4 regions of the Variovorax trehalosi genome follow, and region 3 is predicted to be linked to each of the others. Evidence: predicted binding sites of a transcription regulator. Region 3 holds the regulator's gene; each other region holds the start of a gene.

Region 1 (4,377 bases), on a different contig from region 3:
GGCAAGGGCGACGATGCGCTCAAGCTCGTGGCGACGGGGAACGCCATCCTGGTTCCGATTGCGGCGGAAGAGCTTCAGCCGAAGCCCGCCGCCTGAGCTTCAGCCCGAACAGCGGCCGCAGCCAGTTGACGCGGCGGATCAGTCCGTCGGTCAGCAGCCAGCAGCCCAGGATGGTCAGCGCCACCAGCAGCGCGGGCTCCAGCACCGGGCCGAGCGCGAGCGGCGCCAACACGGTCACGCTGACGATGATCAGCGTCTGGTGCAGCACGTACCACGGGTAGACCGACTCGTTGGCCCAGCGCAGCCAGGGCCACGGACGGTTCAGGTGGCGGTGGCCGTGGCCCAGGATGGTCGCGATGGCCAGCCACATATAGAGCGTGCGCAGCAGGTCCATGAGCAGGCCCGGCGCCGACCTTCCCGCGCCGACCCGCAGCGCGATGAACGTGCCGATCGCCACGACCGCCAGCACCAGCGACACCCGGCGCAGCCGCTCCAGCTCCTTCCAGATGCCCGTGTCCACGCCCATCCAGTAGCCGTAGAGAAACACGGTGAGGTAGATCGCGTGCAGGTAGAAGTCGCGCACGAGGTTGTGCGTGGGCGGGAAGTGCGGGGCCAGCAGCACCGTCCACGCCAAGAGCGGCAACACCGGCAGCAGCAGCAACTTCCAGCCGCGCAGCGCGTTGAACCGGCGGCGCACCCACTGGCCGGCGGGCGACTTCCACAGCGGCAGCGTCAGCGCGACCAGCGCGGTGTACGCAAACAGATAGGGCAGGTACCAGAGGTGGTTCCAGGTCATGCCGAACTCCGCGCCGTCGAAGGCGCGCTTGGGCCACGGCTCGGCCATCGACAGGTAGCGCAGCAGGAAGGCGCCGAAACCCGGCGCGACCAGCCCGTTGGCCACGCCCTGCGCGTAGGCCTGGTACGGCACGATCACCATCATCCCGAACACCAGCGGCAGCATCAGCCGGGAGCCCCGGCTGCGCAGCAGTGCCCCGGTGCCCTGGTGGCGGGCGAGGAAGCCAAGCGACACGCCGGAGATCAAGAACACCAGGTCCATGCGCCAGAGGTTCAGCACCCGCATCGGCCACTGCAGCCATTCGGCCGCGTGCGGGCTTTTCAGGTGCCAGGGCCAGTCGGCCACGTAGTACATGGCCACGTGATAGAGGATCACGAACAGGAAGGCCAGGGCGCGCAGGGCGTCGATGTCGTGGCGCCGGTCCGTGCCGGGCAGGGGAGTCGGAAGGCTCATTTCAGGGTCCTCGAAACGGAAAGTGCGGCCATCGTGTGGCCCGGCACCGCCCGGCGGCGCGCCCGCGGGACGGATGGCCCGGCCTTTGTGACGAGCGGTGGCCCCGGTGGGATGAAATTCGCCCCGCCACCGCGCAGATGGCGAGAATCCCGGGCATGAAAGCGTCCCACCGGAACCTGTACGAGCGCTACGAGCCGATCCGCCGCTACGTGGAAGTGGGTTTCTGGATCGTGCTGATGACACTGCAGGGCGTGTTCAGCACCATGGTCGCGGTGGTCGACGCCCGCAACCGCGCCGTGCCGCGCGCCACCTGGGAAATCGTCACCTGGGAGGGGTCGAGCCACCTGGTGCTGCTGATGCTGATTCCGGTGTTCGTCGCCATCGAGCGCAGGCTGGCGCCGCTGATGCCGCGCCGCTGGGTGCTGTTTCTGGCCTGGCACGTGGTGGCCAGCGTGGCCGTCAGCGTGGTGCACGTGATGGGCATGTTCGCTGTGCGCTCGCTGGTCTACGCCCTGATGGGCAACCGCTACGACTTCGGCGGCTGGACTGCCCAGTGGGGCTACGAGTACCTGAAGGACGTGCGGGTCTACGTCTCCATCGTCTTCGGGATATGGGCCTATCGGCTCTTCATGCTGCGGTTGCAGGGCGAGGCGAGGGTGCTTGATGCGCCGGAAGCGGGGGTGTCCGATCCGCCGCCCGAAGCCGCATCGTCGCTGCCATCAGCCCCAGTCGATGACTTGCCGCCGGCGCCGGAAGAAACCCCGCCGCCTCCGCCACCCCCACCGACCCGCCCCGAACGCTTCCTCGTGCGCAAGTTGCGCCGTGAATTCCTGATCGCCGCCACCGACATCGACTGGCTCCAGGCCGAGGGCAACTACGTCGGCCTGCACGTCAACGGCCACGACTACCTGCTGCGCGCCACGCTCACCGATTTCCTGACCCAGCTGGACCCGGCCAGGTTCGTCCGCGTGCACCGAAGCCATGCGGTGAACCTGGCGCGCATCAAGGAAATCGAGCCACTGGATGGCGGCGACGCCCGCCTGCACATGCACGACGGCACGACCGTGCCCTGCAGCCGCCGGTATCGCGACGCGCTGAAGGTCGGCGCGGGCTCGACGGGCTGAAAAGCAGCCTGTTCCGGTGCGCGAACGCGCCGTTATGGCTCGTTTCGCACCATCAAAGAGCCTTTGGGCACCATTTTTGCTTCCTTGCACCATCGCTCCGGGCAATCCGGCTGCGATGCACCAATTCAATCCAAAAACTGCAAGAAGCTCCCATGGACGCACTCAAACAGGGCGCAGATGCGCTGTTCATTCTTCTCGGCGCCATCATGGTCTTGGCCATGCATGCCGGTTTTGCCTTTCTTGAACTGGGCACCGTGCGCAAGAAGAACCAGGTCAATGCGCTGGTGAAGATATTGGTCGACTTCTCGGTCTCGACCATCGTGTACTTCCTGGTGGGCTATGGCGTGGCCTACGGCACCCACTTCTTCGTGGGCGCCACCGAGCTGGCGGCCAAGAGCGGCTACGAGTTGGTGAAGTTCTTCTTCCTGCTGACTTTCGCTGCCGCCATTCCGGCCATCATTTCGGGCGGCATCGCCGAGCGCGCCAAGTTCTGGCCGCAGCTCATCGCCACCGCGGTGATCGTCGGCGTGGTGTATCCGCTCTACGAGGGCATTGCCTGGAACAAGGCCTTCGGCATCCAGGCCTGGATCGCCTCGGTCACCGGCCACGAGTTCCATGACTTCGCGGGTTCGATCGTGGTGCATGCCGTGGGCGGCTGGCTTGCGCTGCCGGCGGTCATCCTGCTCGGCGCGCGCCGCAACCGCTACCGCGGCGACGGCTCGCTGAGCGCGCATCCGCCGTCGAACATCCCGTTCCTCGCCCTCGGCGCGTGGGTGCTGTGCGTGGGCTGGTTCGGCTTCAACGTGATGAGCGCGCAGAGCATCGACAAGATCTCCGGCTTGGTGGCCGTCAACTCGCTGATGGCGATGGTCGGCGGCACGCTGGTGGCGCTGGCCATGGGCAGGAACGACCCCGGCTTCGTCTACAACGGCCCGCTCGCCGGCCTCGTGGCCGTGTGCGCCGGCTCCGACCTGATGCATCCGCTGGGCGCGCTGGTGGTGGGCGGCGTGGCGGGCGCCATCTTCGTCTTCATGTTCACGCTCACGCAGAACAAATGGAAGATCGACGACGTGCTGGGCGTCTGGCCGCTGCACGGCCTGTGCGGCACCTGGGGCGGCATCGCGGCCGGCATCTTCGGCACGCAGGCGCTGGGCGGCATCGGCGGGGTGAACGTTTGGGCGCAACTGATCGGCACCGCAATCGGCGTGGTCTGGGCGCTGGTCGGCGGTGCGGTGGTGTACGGCGCGCTCAAGGCCACGATGGGCCTGCGGCTCTCGCAGGAAGAGGAATACGACGGCGCCGACCTGTCGATCCACCACATCTCCGCCACGCCGGAGCGCGAAGCCAACTGGTAAGGAGGGCGCAGGGCGGGCAGGGTTGGGCTATTCTTCGCCCCCTCTAAAGACAAGCCGGAGAAGGAAGACCCATGACCCAACCCACCCACTGGCTGCGCCGCGGCATCGCCGCGCTGGCGAGCAGCGTGCTGATGCTTTCGTTTGCAGCACACGCTGGCGCACCGCAGGTCAAGACCCAGGCGCCCGGCTTCTACCGCATGATGCTCGGCGACTTCGAGGTCACCGCCCTGTTCGACGGCACCATCGACCTCGAAGTCAAGAAGCTGCTGACCAACACCACGCAGGCGCAGGTCGGCAGGCTGCTCGACCGCTCCTTCAAGAAGGACCTGGTGCCCACCTCGGTGAACAGCTACCTCGTCAACACCGGCAGCAAGCTGGTGCTCATCGACACCGGTGCGGGCACGCTCTTCGGCCCTACGCTGGGCAACCTGCGCAACAACCTGCTGGCTGCCGGCTACAAGCCCGAGCAGGTCGACGACGTGTTCATCACCCACATGCACGGCGACCACGTCGGCGGCCTCATCGTCGACGGCAAGCTGGCCTTTCCCAACGCCACGATCCACGCCGGCCAGGAAGACGCCGATTTCTGGCTCAGCAAGGCCAACCTGGAAAAGGCCACGCCCGAGATGAAGGGCTACTTCCAGGGCGC
Region 2 (4,377 bases), 310 kb from region 3:
CGACTACCCCGACGGGTTCATGCTGTTTCTCGGCACCATGTTTGCGCCGACGCAAGACCGTCACGGCCCTGGGCAAGGATTCACCCATGTCGTCGGCGACCACGTGCGCGTCGGTGCGCCGGAACTCGGCGCGCTGTTCAACCGGGTTGTGCATTCGGACAAGGCGCCGCGCTGGACGTTTGGGCTGGGCGCGCTGATGCGGAATCTGGGCGCGCGCGGGTTGCTGTAGCCAGGGCGCCTCGCAGCGCAGCTCACGCCACGCCGTGCAACCCCCTGCGGTACTGCACCGCCTCCGCCACATGCACCACCTGCACCGTCTCCGACGCGGCCAGATCGGCGATCGTGCGCGCCACCTTCAGCGCGCGGTGCGTGCTGCGCGCCGACCAGCCGAGCTTGGCGGCGGCGTTGTAGATGAACTTGAGGGCGGTGGCGTCCAGCGCCGCGTACTTGTCGATGGCGCTGCCCTGCAGGTTCTGGTTGGCGTGGCCCTGACGCTGCATCGCGCGTTCGCGTGCTGCCACCACGCGGCTGCGGATGCTTTCTGTCGATTCGCCCGGCGGTGAATCGAGCAGCTGCTGCGCCGACACGGCGGGCACTTCGATGTGCAGGTCGATGCGGTCCAGCAGCGGCCCGCTGAGCTTGCCTTGGTAGCGCGAAACCTGGTCCGGCGTGCAGCGACAGGACTTCAGGGACGAGCCGAGGTAGCCGCAAGGACAGGGGTTCATCGCCGCGATCAATTGAAAGCGCGCGGGAAACTCGGCGCGACGCGCGGCACGGGCGATCGTGATCGTGCCGGTCTCCAGCGGCTCGCGCAGCGCCTCCAATGCGGAGCGCGCGAATTCAGGAAATTCATCGAGGAAGAGCACGCCGTGATGCGCTCTTGAAATCTCGCCCGGCCGGGGCGGCGAGCCGCCACCCACCAGCGCCACGGCGGAAGATGTGTGATGCGGCGCTGACGTCGGCCTGCACATCCACCGCTCCGTCGCGAAGCGTCCGCCCAGGCTGGCGACGGCGGCACTCTCCAGTGCTTCTTCGATGCTCATCGCCGGCAGCAGGCCGGCAAAGCGCTGCGCGAGCATCGACTTGCCCGAGCCCGGCTCGCCCACCATCAAGAGGCTGTGGCCGCCGGCCGCGGCGATCTCGAGCGCGCGCTTGGCGCCGGCATGGCCCTTGACCTCGGCCAGGTCGGCATATGGCGCTGCGGCGATGGCCGGTGTGACCTGGATCCGCGCCCAGCCGTCGTCGGGCGGCTCGGGTGCGGCGGCCTTGTCGTCCTCGGGAATGAATTGCCACACCACGTCCAGCAGGTGCCTCGCGCCATACACCTCGCCGCCGGGCACCAGCGCGGCCTCTTGCGCGCTGTCCATCGGCAGCACCAGCTTCGTCGCGACACCCCGCGTGTGCAGGGCCAGCGCCATGGCCAGCGCACCGCGCACCGGCCGCAGTTCGCCCGACAGCGACAGCTCGCCCGCGAACTCGTGCCCGGCCAGCCGCGCGCCCTGGATCTGTTCGCTGGCTGCGAGGATCCCCAGTGCAATCGGCAGATCGAAGCGGCCGGAATCCTTCGGCAGGTCGGCCGGCGCGAGGCTGACCACGATCTTTTTATTGTTTGGAAACTCCAGCCCCGCGTTCTGGATGGCCGAGCGCACGCGATCGCGCGATTCCTTCACCTCGGTCTCAGCCAGCCCGACCAACGTGAAACTGGGCAAACCATTCGCCAGATGCACCTCGACCGTGACATCGGCCGCTTCCAGCCCTAGCAAAGCTCGGCTTTGCACCAAAGACAGACTCATTTCTCTCCCTCTCCCCAAGATGGTGCGTCCATCTTTCGTTGGCCCGCGGTCGCGCGGCACGCTGGTGCCTGCAACCGATCAAAGCAACGCTTGTAACGAATTGGCGCTCATCGGCAGCCGTTCGCTCCCTGCTGGATGAAGGTATTCGTGCACTTTGGCACGCTCCCTGCTTTGAGCGTGTCAGGTCCCACAACACTTACTTACTTGCGAGGAGTTTCCCGATGACGCACCGTTCCGCCGTTCAGGCGCTGATCGTTCTGGCCACTGCATTGACCACGTCGGGCGCCGCCCTGGCTCAGACGGCTCCGGCGGATCCGGCACCCGCCCCGGCGCCATCGCTGACTGGCAACATCTCCCTGACCACCAACTACAAGTTCCGCGGCCAGGACCAGGACATGATCGGCAAGAACGACTACGCCAAGACCCGGGGCCTGAAGCCCGCCATCCAGGGCGGTTTCGACTACGCCTTCGGCGACAGCGGCTTCTATGTGGGCAACTGGAACTCGAGCGTCAACTGGCTCAAGGGCAACAGCATCGAGGCCGACCTGTACGGCGGCTACAAGTTCAAGGCCGGCCCGATCGACATGGACGTCGGTGCGCTCACCTATATCTATCCGGGCAACTCCGTGGGCAACACCACCGAGCTCTACCTGGGCGCCACCTACGCCAACGAAACCTTCGGCTCGTTCACCGCCAAGTACTCGCACACGGTCTCCAAGGACTACTTCGGCTACGCCGGCAACAAGCTCGGCTCGGGCCTGAAGGGCCGGAACACCGGTTACCTGAACCTGGCGTACAGCAAGGAAATCGTGCCCAAGGTCACGCTGAAGGCGGCCGTCGGCTTCACGAACATGTCCAGTGACATCCGCAGCCTGGGCTACAAGAGCTACGTCGACTACAACATCGGCGCCACGTACGACTTCGGCGGTGGCCTGACGCTCACGGGCTCGGTGCAGGGCGCCAACAAGAAGGCGAACTACCAGGTCGTCGCGAACCCGGGCTTCGAGATCCCCGACTTCGGCACCTTCGGCACCACGTACTACTCGCCGAACAAGGCGCGCTTCATCCTCACGCTGACGAAGACGCTCTAAATAGAACAACGAGGTGCGGCCCAAGCTGCCGCACCATTCCATTTCCATCCAAAGGAGAAGTTCACATGAAGCTGGTCACAGCCATCATCAAACCGTTCAAGCTCGACGAAGTGCGTGAAGCACTCTCGGCGATCGGCGTGCAGGGGATCACCGTCACCGAAGTGAAGGGCTTCGGGCGCCAGAAGGGCCACACCGAGCTCTATCGCGGCGCGGAGTACGTGGTCGACTTCCTGCCCAAGGTCAAGATCGAAGCGGCCGTCTCCGACGACCTGGTCGATCGCGTGATCGAAGCCGTCGAAGGTGCCGCCCGCACCGGCAAGATCGGCGACGGAAAAATCTTTGTCTACAACCTCGAGCAGGTCGTACGCATCCGCACCGGCGAAACGGGCCGCGAAGCCCTCTGATCGAGTCTGGCCCGAAAGAACAACGACTATGAAAAAACTGCTTGTCTCTCTTGCGCTCGGCCTGAGCGTTCTCGCCGCCGGCACGACCGGCTTCGCACAGACGCCCGCCGCGCCTGCTGAAGCGCCCGCCGCCTCCGCGCCGGCTGCCGCAGCACCCGCGGCCGCTCCCGCTGCTGCAGCGCCTGCCGCCGCCGCAGCTGCACCCGCCGCGGCCGAAGCAGCGCCTGCTGCCGCCCCCGCGCCGTCCTTCAACAAGGGCGACACCGCCTGGATGATGCTGTCCACGCTGCTCGTCATCATGATGACCATCCCCGGCCTGGCCCTGTTCTACGGCGGCCTCGTGCGCAGCAAGAACATGCTGTCGGTGCTGATGCAGGTGATGGTCACCTTCTCGCTGATCGTGGTGCTGTGGCTCATCTATGGCTACAGCATCGCCTTCACCGAGGGGAACGCCTTCTTCGGCGGATTCGATCGGCTCTTCATGAAGGGGATCTTCGATCCGGCCACCGGCGTGTTCGCAGCCGGAGCGACCTTCAGCAAGGGCGTCTACATCCCCGAGCTGCTGTTCGCCGCCTTCCAGGCCACGTTCGCCGGCATCACCTGCTGCCTGATCGTGGGTGCCTTTGCCGAACGCGCCAAGTTCTCGGCCGTGCTGCTGTTCATGGTGATCTGGTTCACCTTCAGCTATGCGCCGCTGGCCCACATGGTCTGGTTCTGGATGGGCCCGGACGCCTACACCGCCGCCAACGTGGTGGATGCCAACAACGCCAAGGCCGGCCTGATCTGGCAATGGGGCGCGCTCGACTTCGCAGGCGGCACCGTGGTGCACATCAACGCAGCCGTCGCCGGCCTCGTGGGTGCCTTCCTGATCGGCAAGCGCGTCGGCTACGGCAAGGAAGCCTTCACGCCGCACTCGCTCACGCTCACCATGGTCGGTGCTTCGCTGCTGTGGGTCGGCTGGTTCGGCTTCAACGCAGGTTCGGCCCTGGAAGCCGGCACCAGCGCCGTGCTCGCCTTCATGAACACCTTCTCGGCCACCGCCGCCGCCGTGCTCGCATGGTGCATCGGTGAAGCGCTGATGCGCGGCAA
Region 3 (4,377 bases):
GCGCGCGCCTCGATGTGCGCCAGGATGCCGAGGGCTACCAGTACGGCGTGGTCACTGCGGCACCCGGCAAGCGGGCCTACTACAAGCAGAAGCGCAATGCGCCCGACGAGTGGATCGAAGGCGAATCCGAAGTCATCGAGTACGACAGCCGCGCCGACAACGTCAAGTTCATCCGCAACGCCACCATGCGCCGCCTGCTCGGCGCCACGCCGAACGACGAAAGCCAGGGCGCGCTGATCGTCTACGACCAGAGCAACGACACCTACACCGTCAACGGCTCGACCGTGCCGCCGAACACGGCAGTGAACGCATCGACCCCTACCGGCCGCGTCAAGACCATCCTCACGCCCAAGGCCGCCACCGCGCCGAAGCCCGGCGCCTCGACCCCGGCCGGCGCGAAGCCCGCGGCACCGGCTCCCACCCCCGCGCCAGGCACCGGCTTGCGCTCGACCACCACGCTGAGTGGAGAGGGAGAAGGGCGCAAGTGATCGAAACCGCCGGAATCCAGGAAGCCAACAACGTCCCGGGCAGCCGCCTGGTCGCGCGCGGCCTGCAGAAAAGCTATGGCAGCCGCACCGTCGTGAAGGACGTCTCGCTCGACGTGCAGAAGGGCGAAGTCGTCGGCCTGCTCGGCCCCAACGGCGCCGGCAAGACCACGTCGTTCTACATGATCGTCGGGCTGGTGCGTGCCGACGCAGGCGAGATCACCATCGACGGCGAGCCGATCGCCCACATGCCGATCCACCGCCGTGCGCGCATGGGCCTGAGCTACCTGCCGCAGGAAGCGTCGATCTTCCGCAAGCTCACCGTCGAGGAAAACGTGCGTGCCGTGCTCGAGTTGCAGCGCGAGCCCGACGAGAGCGGCAAGGTGGTGGCGCTCTCCAAGAAGCACATCGAGGAGCGCCTGTCCGAGCTGCTGACCGACCTGCGCGTCGATCACCTGCGCGATTCGCCCGCGCTCGCGCTTTCGGGCGGCGAGCGCCGCCGCGTCGAGATCGCACGCGCGCTGGCGACGCAGCCGCGCTTCATCCTGCTGGACGAGCCCTTTGCCGGCATCGACCCGATCGCGGTGATCGAGATCCAGCGGATCATCAGTTTCCTGAAGGAACGTGGCATCGGCGTGCTCATCACCGACCACAACGTGCGCGAAACGCTGGGCATCTGCGATCACGCTTTCATCATCAGCGACGGGCACGTGCTGGCACAAGGCACACCCTCGGAGATCGTCGACAACGCCGAAGTACGCAGGGTGTACTTGGGCGAACACTTCCGCATGTAAGGGAAGGTCGGGTTCTTCATGAAGCAAGGGCTGTCCCTTCGCGTCTCGCAGCATCTGGCGCTCACGCCACAGCTGCAGCAGTCGATCCGGCTGCTGCAGCTCTCCACGCTCGAGTTGAGCCAGGAGGTCGAGCAGATGCTGGACGAGAACCCGTTCCTCGAGCGCACCGCGGAAGAAGCGGCGCGCGAGGAATTCGGGCTCGATGCCGTCGACACGCCGGTGCCCCGCGACGACGGTGGCGAAACCGGTGAAGGCGATTTCGCCCCGGTCCCGACCAGCAGCGCGACGACCGCGACCGAAACCACCTCGACACCCGACACCGACGGCCCCGCCGCCGAGATCACCGAGCGCGAGCCCGACTGGGAAGGCGACGGTACCGTCGACATGGCGCCCGACGACAGCGAGTGGGGCAGCGACGCGCCCGCGCGCCAGAACAACCTGGGCGACGACGAACGCGCCGATGCCACCGAGCTCGCGCGCAGCCAGGAATCGCTGCAGTCGTTCCTGCACCGCCAGGCGCTGAGCCTGCGCCTCAATGAAAACGACTGTGCCGCGCTGCGCTTTTTGATCGAATCGCTCAACGACGACGGCTACCTCGAAGACTCGCTGCCCGCGCTGGCCTCGGGCCTGGCGGGCGACGACAACGACCAGTTCGACGAACTCGTGCACCACTTCCAGGTGGCGCTCGGCCTGCTGCAGAGCCTGGAGCCCGCCGGCGTCGGCGCGCGCGACCTGGGCGAGTGCCTGGGCATCCAGCTGCGTGCGCTCGCCAGCGAAGACGAGACCGAGGACGAAGAACTCATCCGCAAGACCGCCATCGCGATCTGCAAGCAGCCGATGGAACTGCTCGCACGGCGCGACTTCAAGCGCCTGGCCACGCTCACCCGCACCAACGAAGAGCTGGTGCGCTCGGCGCTGCAGATCATTGCGCGCCTGGAGCCCAAGCCGGGTCGCCGTTTTGTCGACGTCGAGCGCAACATCGTCATTCCCGACGTGATCGTCACCAAGACCGGCCGCGGCACCAACATCAAGTTCCGCGTCATGCTCAACCCCGAGGTGATGCCGCGCCTGCGCGTGCACGACATCTACGCGGGCGCGCTCAAGTCGCACAAGGGCGAGGGCAGCCAGGCGCTGTCGCAGCGGCTGCAGGAGGCGCGCTGGTTCATCAAGAACATCCAGCAGCGTTTCGACACCATCCTGCGTGTGAGCAACGCCATCGTGGAGCGGCAGAAGAGCTACTTCGTGCACGGCGAACTCGCGATGCGCCCGCTGGTGCTGCGCGAGATCGCCGACGAGCTGGGCCTGCACGAGTCGACCATCTCGCGCGTGACCACCGCCAAGTACATGTCCACGCCGTTCGGCACGGTCGAGCTCAAGTACTTCTTCGGTTCGGCGCTGGGCACCGAGACCGGCGGCAATGCGTCGAGCACCGCGGTACGCGCGCTCATCAAGCAGTTCGTGAGTTCCGAGAGCATCAAGAAGCCGCTGTCGGACAGCCAGATTTCCGAGATGCTGAAGGAGCAGGGCATCGAGTGCGCGCGCCGCACCGTGGCCAAGTACCGCGAGGCGCTGCGCATCGCGCCCGCGAATCTGCGCAAGGCCCTGTAGAAAGCCACCGATGACCCGTCGCCTGCTGTCGCGCTGTGGGCATTGGGTCTTCGCCATCGTGGCTGCATCGCTGTTCGCGGGTTGCGCCACCCTGCCCGACGAGGCACCGCGCCCGCCCACCAAGACCATCGCCGTCTCGACCGACACCGCGCTCGGCCGCATCGCGCTGGCCTCGCAGCCCGATCCGGACCTCAGCGGCTTTCGCCTGATGCCCGGCGGCGACTTCGCCTTCGACACCCGCATCCAGCTCGCACGCCGTGCCCAGCGCACGCTCGACGTGCAGTACTACCAGATCGAGAACGACGAGACCGGCCGCTACCTGCTGCGCACCCTGCGCGATGCCGCCCAGCGCGGCGTGCGCGTGCGCCTCTTGATGGACGACCTGTACACCTCTGGCGAAGACGAGCTGCTGCTCGGCCTGGCCGCCACGCCGAACGTCGAGGTGCGCCTCTTCAATCCGTTCCCGGCCGGGCGCGGCAGCCTGCTCAAGCGCTTTGCCGCGTCGCTCTTCGACTTCAGCCGCGTCAACCGCCGCATGCACAACAAGCTCTTCATCGCTGATGGCGCGATGGCGGTGGCGGGCGGGCGCAACATCGGCAACCAGTACTTCACGCGGACCTCGGGCGAGAACTTCATCGACCTCGACACCTTCGTGACCGGTGCGCTGATCCCGCGCCTGGGCGTGCTGTTCGACCAGTACTGGAACAGCGTCTACGTGCGGCCGGTCCAGTCGCTCATCACAAGCGATCTTTCGCGCGAGGAGCTGCAGAAGCGCTTCGACATCGCCACCGGCCCCGACACCACGCCCCCGCCGCCGAAGCCCGCGCCCAACGACCTGCTCGGCTACAGCCCGATGGCCGACGACCTGAACGCCGGCAAGCTCGGCCTGATCTGGACCCTGGCCGAGGCGTACGCCGATTCACCCGATCGCGTGATCGGCAAGACAGCGTCGTACGGCGGCGTGCCGCTGCTCGATGTCGACAGCGTGCGCTACAACGTGGTCGAGCAGATGCGCCGCGCGCGCAGCGAGGTGACCATCGTCTCGCCCTACCTGATCCCGGGCGCCGCGGGGCTCGAGGTGATGAAGGAGATCCGTCGGCGCAACGTGAAGATCAGCGTGGTCACCAACTCGCTGGCCGCCACCGACGAGCCACTGGTGCACACCGCCTACCGCCGCTACCGGCCCGAGATGCTCAAGCTCGGCGCCGACCTCTATGAGCTGAGCACCAACCGCACGCGGCGCAGCGTGCGGTTGGGATTGTTCGGCACCTCGGTGGGCCGGTTGCATGCCAAGTCGGCGGTGATCGACCGCAGCATCCTCTTCGTCGGCTCGATGAATTTCGATCCGCGCTCGGAGACCTACAACACCGAGATCGGCCTTTTCATCCGCAGCGCCGAGATGGCGCAGCAGGCGCTCAAGCTCATCGATGTGCTCAAGCAGCAGGGCGCCTACCGGCTGCGCTTCGTCGAAGGCAGCGGCGAGTCGCACA
Region 4 (4,377 bases), on a different contig from region 3:
TCGGACAGCACCGCGCCCTTGGCCACACGCTCCTTGCCGTCGCGGTCGGCGAGCGGGCCGGCGTAGATCTGCTTGCCCTTCATGATGGCTTCGCGTTCCGCGGTGATCGCCGCGGCCTTCTCCTTGGGCACCGCGGGGCCGAAGCCCGCGATGTCGGTGCCGCCGTCCTTCATCTCGATGAAGGCGCCGTAGGGCGCGGGCTTCCAGCCGCCCGCCATCACCTTCTTGAGCTCAGGCACGAGGAAGCGGTCCCACACCCACACCGACGAACACAGCGTGGCCTTGGGCGCGAACTGGCGCAGGTCGCGGTGGTGGCCGGTGCCGTACACGCCACGCTCCTGCGCCACGATCTGCGGCGTGGGGCTGTCGACGTGCTGGCCGATCACGTCGGCGCCCTGGTCGATCAGCGCGGCGGCGGCGGCGCGTTCCTTGATGGGGTCGTTCCACGCGCCGGTGTAGATCACGTTGACGGTGGCGTTGGGGTTCATCTTCTGCGCGCCGAGCGCGAAGGCGTTGATGGTCCAGTTCACCACGCCGAAGGGGTTGGCCGCGACGAAGCCGAGCTTGCCGGTCTTCGACGCCGCGCCGGCGGCCATGCCGCACAGGTACTGGCTCTCGTAGGTGCGGCCGTAGAACGATTCGAGGTTGGTGCCGTTGGTGGTGCCCGAGCCGTTGAGGAAGGCCACGTCGGGGTATTTGGCGGCCAGGTCCTTGAAGCTGTCGGAGTAGCCGAAGGCCGTGCCGATCACGATGTTGGCACCGCGCTGGATGAACTTCTCGGCCGCGGGCTTGATGGCCGAGGCGTCCTCGGGCACGTTCTCGACGAACTGGATCTTCTGGCCGATCTCCTTCTCGATCTTCACGCGGGCTTCGTCGAAGGCCTGCGTCCAGCCGCCGTCGTTCTTCGGGCCGAAGTAGAGCATCGCGATCTTCGGCTTGTCCTTGAGCGTGAAGCCGTCGGCCGCCACCGCGGGCAGCGTGAACAACGCGCCGCCGGCTGCGAGCGTCAATGCAAGGCCGAGAAAGCCGGTGGTGGGTGTGCGCAGCATGGAGCAACCTTTCATGGGAAGCAGGAAGTGGGACGGAAGAAAAGGGAGAGAGGTCGCGCGCGTCACATCATGAAGTTGATGCGGAACACGTTGCCCTCGGGGTCCAGCAGCACGGACTGGTACCAGTTGTAGTAGGTGACGTAGGGTGGCTTCACCAGCGTGGCGCCGGCCTCGAGCGCGACGGGCACCATGCGGTCGACGTCGGCCTGGCTGTCGACGTCGATGTTCAGCAGGAACTTCACGCCGCGCGTGTCGGAGAACTCGGACAGGTGCAGCAGCTCGTAGGCATCGAGCGCGTTGAAGCCCAGGCTCGACTTGCCGGTGTCCAGGCCGCGAAAGATCGGCGAGCGGATCGCCTCGATCTCGGGGAAGCCGAACACGCGCTGGTAGAAGCCGCTGAGCGCGACCACGTCCCTGGCGAACACGTTGACGTAGGAGAGATGGGCCATGCCGTGTTCCAGTTCAGGCCGTCGCCTTGGTGCCTCCGAAGGTCGTCTGCTTCACGAACTTCGAGGTGAGGTGGTCGCCCGATGAAATGGGCGCGTACTTCGGCGCCTCGCCCGGCGCGAGGCAACTGGGCAGGCACTCGACCATCGCGTCGTAGTTGGGCTGGTGAAAGAACACCAGCGACTGGCGACGGTTGGTGCTCGCCACCTCGAAGGGCGGATTGACCACCCGGTGCAGCGTGGACACCCACTGGTCGTTGGTCCACTGCATCATGAGATCGGCGATGTTGACGACCATGCCGCCCTCGACCTGCGGCACGTCGACCCACTGGCCGGCCTTGTTGAACACCTGCAGGCCCTTGTCGTCGGGCAGCACGATCGTGAGGCTGCCGTAGTCGCTGTGTGCGCCCGCGCGCAGCTGGCCCGGCAGCGGCGCTTCGCGCTGCGGCGGATAGCTGAGCACGCGGAACATGCTGATGTGCTTGTCGATCTTGTCGTCGAAGAATGTCTCGGGCAGTTCGAGGCCGAGCGCAAAGATGCGCATCAGCGAACGCGAGAGATCGCTCATGGCCTCGAAGTAGCCTTCGTACGCATCGCGGAAGCCTTCGATGGGCGGCCAGCTGTTGGGCTCGAAATGCGGGCCAGCGGCGGGGCCGTGGTGGTAGTCGTCGTCGGGCACGTTCGACGGGCCGATGGAGAACGACTCCTTCAGGTCGCCGGGCGCCGCTTCTTCGAGGCTGTACGAGAGGCCCTCTTCGCCGACCGCGCTGTAGCCGCGCACCGCGTCCTCGCGCGGACGGTCGACCTTGCGTTTTTCCGCCAGCGGCATGTTGAAGAATTCGCGCGAGAGCGACGAGACGCGCGACACCAGCTCGGCCGGTATGCCGTGGTTGGTGATGACCAGGAAGCCGATGCTGCGGCAGGCCTCGTCGACTTTCCTGGCGACATCTGCCTTGCCCTCGGCGGTGCCGGCGAAGTAGGGCGCGAGATCGATGATGGGTACGGACAGCAGGGTCATGGGCGGGTCCTCATGCTTGGCATGCCTTTCGCCATGCAACGTCTGTGCCAGTTGGACCAAATGGACAAATCGCATTTGTCGCGTCAGCATGGTGCGCGCCGCGAGGGCCTGAGGGCCGCCGTGGCGCAACGCGATGCACCGCGGCCTTACAGTGGTGCGCCGTTCAGAGAACCTGCAATCCGTACATGAAGAGCGAGGGAAGATGCCGAAGACCAAGGCGCTGGCAGCAGCCAGCAGCACCGACAAGAGCCCGGCGCGCAAGCGCGCGAAACCCGCGGTGCGCAGCGCCTCCGCCGTGAGCCGGCGCCTGCGCCAGATCGAGGACAAGCGCAGCGCGATCCTCGGTGCCGCGCTGGGGCTGTTCTCGCGTTTCGGGTTGCATGGCACGTCGATCGACCAGGTGGCGGCGCGCGCCGATGTGTCCAAGAGCAACCTGCTCTATTACTTCGCGAACAAGGAAGAGCTGTACGTCAACGTGCTGCGCGACCTGCTCGCGCTGTGGCTCGAACCGCTGCGCGGCTTCAGTGCCGAGCAGGACCCCAGCGAAGCCATTGGCGACTACATCCGCCGCAAGCTCGTGATCTCGCGCGACCGGCCTGATGCGTCGCGCCTGTTCTGTCTTGAAATGATCCAGGGCGCGCCGCTGCTGCGCGATGAACTCGACCGCGAACTGCGCACGCTGGTGGAGCGCAAGTCGGAGGTGATTCGCGCCTGGGTGGAGGCCGGCAAGCTTGCGCCGGTCGATCCGCATCACCTGATCTTCGCGCTGTGGGCGATCACGCAGCACTACGCCGATTTCGGTGTGCAGGTGCATGCGCTGTCGGGGCGCACGCTGGACGATGCGGCGTTCTTCGAGCAGACGGTGGAGAACGTGCAGCGCATCGTTCTCCAGGGCATCACCGTGCGTTGATTCAGTGCGGCGGCGCGGCGATCTCGTGATAGCGCCGGTCGAAGTAGATGAGGCTCTGCGCCGCACCGCCAATCGCAATGGCCACCGCTTCGCAGAACAGCACATCGTGCGTGCCCGCGCTGGTGGCGCTCACCACGCGACAGTCGAACGACGCTGCCGCATCGTCGAGCACCGGCGAGCCGGTGGCCTTGCGGCTCCAGCGGCCGGCGGCGAAGCGTTCGTCCATCGGCGTCTTGCCGCCGAACAGGCCCGACAGCGTCTGGTGGCCCGCGGCCAGCACGTTCACGCACAGCACGCCATTGGCGGTGAACGCAGGGTACACCGAGGCCGAGCGGTTCAGGCACACGAGCAGCATCGGCGGCTCGTCGGTCACGCTGCACACGGCCGAAGCGGTGAAGCCGGCGCGGCCTGCAGGACCGTCGGTCGTGATGATGTTCACCGCAGCGCCCAGGCGCGCCATCGCGTTGCGGTAGTCGGCCTTGGGCAGCGCCGGCAGCAGGCCGCTCGGCGGGACGGGGGATGCAATGGCGTTCAGCATGGAAGGCTCCTGAAGATTCAGGCCAGCGTGCAGGCTTCGTCGAAAGGCAGGCGCGGCAGGCGGCCGAACACCTTCGACGCGTCGCCGTGGCCCAGATTGATGAGGAAGTTGGTGGTCCAGTCGGTGCCTTCGAAGAACGCGGCATCGACCTTCGGCTTGTCGAAGCCCGACATCGGGCCGGCGTCCAGCCCCACGGCGCGCGCGGCGAGCAGCAGGTAGCCCGCCTGCAGGCTGGCATTGCGGAAGGCGGTTTCGTGCGCGGCCTCGGGGCTGCCGGTGAACCAGCTGCGCGCATCGGCATGCGGGAACAGCGTGGGCAGCTTGTCGTAGAACTTGCGGTCCCATGCGGCGATGACCGTGACCGGCGCGCTCATGGTCTTGTCGAGGTTGCCTTTGGAAAGCGCGGGCGCCAGGCG

The links. The regulator sigma-54, encoded in region 3, starts transcription at its own class of promoters, with help from an activator protein. The targets are predictions, from matches to a motif close to TGGCANGNAANCTGCTTT.
Region 1: ACSFA7_RS14650 (ammonium transporter) is a predicted target of sigma-54. The motif match lies at 2,439-2,456, and genes of this name have one in related genera.
Region 2: ACSFA7_RS15915 (TorF family putative porin) is a predicted target of sigma-54. The motif match lies at 1,949-1,966, and genes of this name have one in related genera.
Region 4: ACSFA7_RS08285 (isopenicillin N synthase family dioxygenase) is a predicted target of sigma-54. The motif match lies at 2,546-2,563, and genes of this name have one in related genera.

Annotation. Positions count from the first base shown of each region.
Region 1 is NZ_JBPJZG010000003.1:561,462-565,838, forward strand. Features, by position in the region: gene ACSFA7_RS14635 (PaaI family thioesterase) at 1-96, shown strand, start outside; gene ACSFA7_RS14640 (acyltransferase family protein) at 20-1,249, opposite strand; gene ACSFA7_RS14645 (LytTR family DNA-binding domain-containing protein) at 1,405-2,373, shown strand; gene ACSFA7_RS14650 (ammonium transporter) at 2,526-3,728, shown strand; gene ACSFA7_RS14655 (MBL fold metallo-hydrolase) at 3,800-4,377, shown strand, end outside.
Region 2 is NZ_JBPJZG010000004.1:57,678-62,054, forward strand. Features, by position in the region: gene ACSFA7_RS15905 (fumarylacetoacetate hydrolase family protein) at 1-229, shown strand, start outside; gene ACSFA7_RS15910 (YifB family Mg chelatase-like AAA ATPase) at 252-1,793, opposite strand; gene ACSFA7_RS15915 (TorF family putative porin) at 2,015-2,884, shown strand; gene glnK (P-II family nitrogen regulator) at 2,950-3,288, shown strand; gene amt (ammonium transporter) at 3,317-4,377, shown strand, end outside.
Region 3 is NZ_JBPJZG010000004.1:366,388-370,764, forward strand. Features, by position in the region: gene lptA (lipopolysaccharide transport periplasmic protein LptA) at 1-488, shown strand, start outside; gene lptB (LPS export ABC transporter ATP-binding protein) at 485-1,279, shown strand; gene rpoN (RNA polymerase factor sigma-54) at 1,298-2,887, shown strand; gene ACSFA7_RS17350 (phospholipase D family protein) at 2,898-4,377, shown strand, end outside.
Region 4 is NZ_JBPJZG010000002.1:72,774-77,150, reverse strand. Features, by position in the region: gene ACSFA7_RS08295 (BMP family ABC transporter substrate-binding protein) at 1-1,049, opposite strand, end outside; gene ACSFA7_RS08290 (VOC family protein) at 1,112-1,498, opposite strand; gene ACSFA7_RS08285 (isopenicillin N synthase family dioxygenase) at 1,512-2,513, opposite strand; gene rutR (HTH-type transcriptional regulator RutR) at 2,716-3,423, shown strand; gene rutF (NADH-dependent FMN reductase RutF) at 3,425-3,961, opposite strand; gene ACSFA7_RS08270 (malonic semialdehyde reductase) at 3,979-4,377, opposite strand, start outside.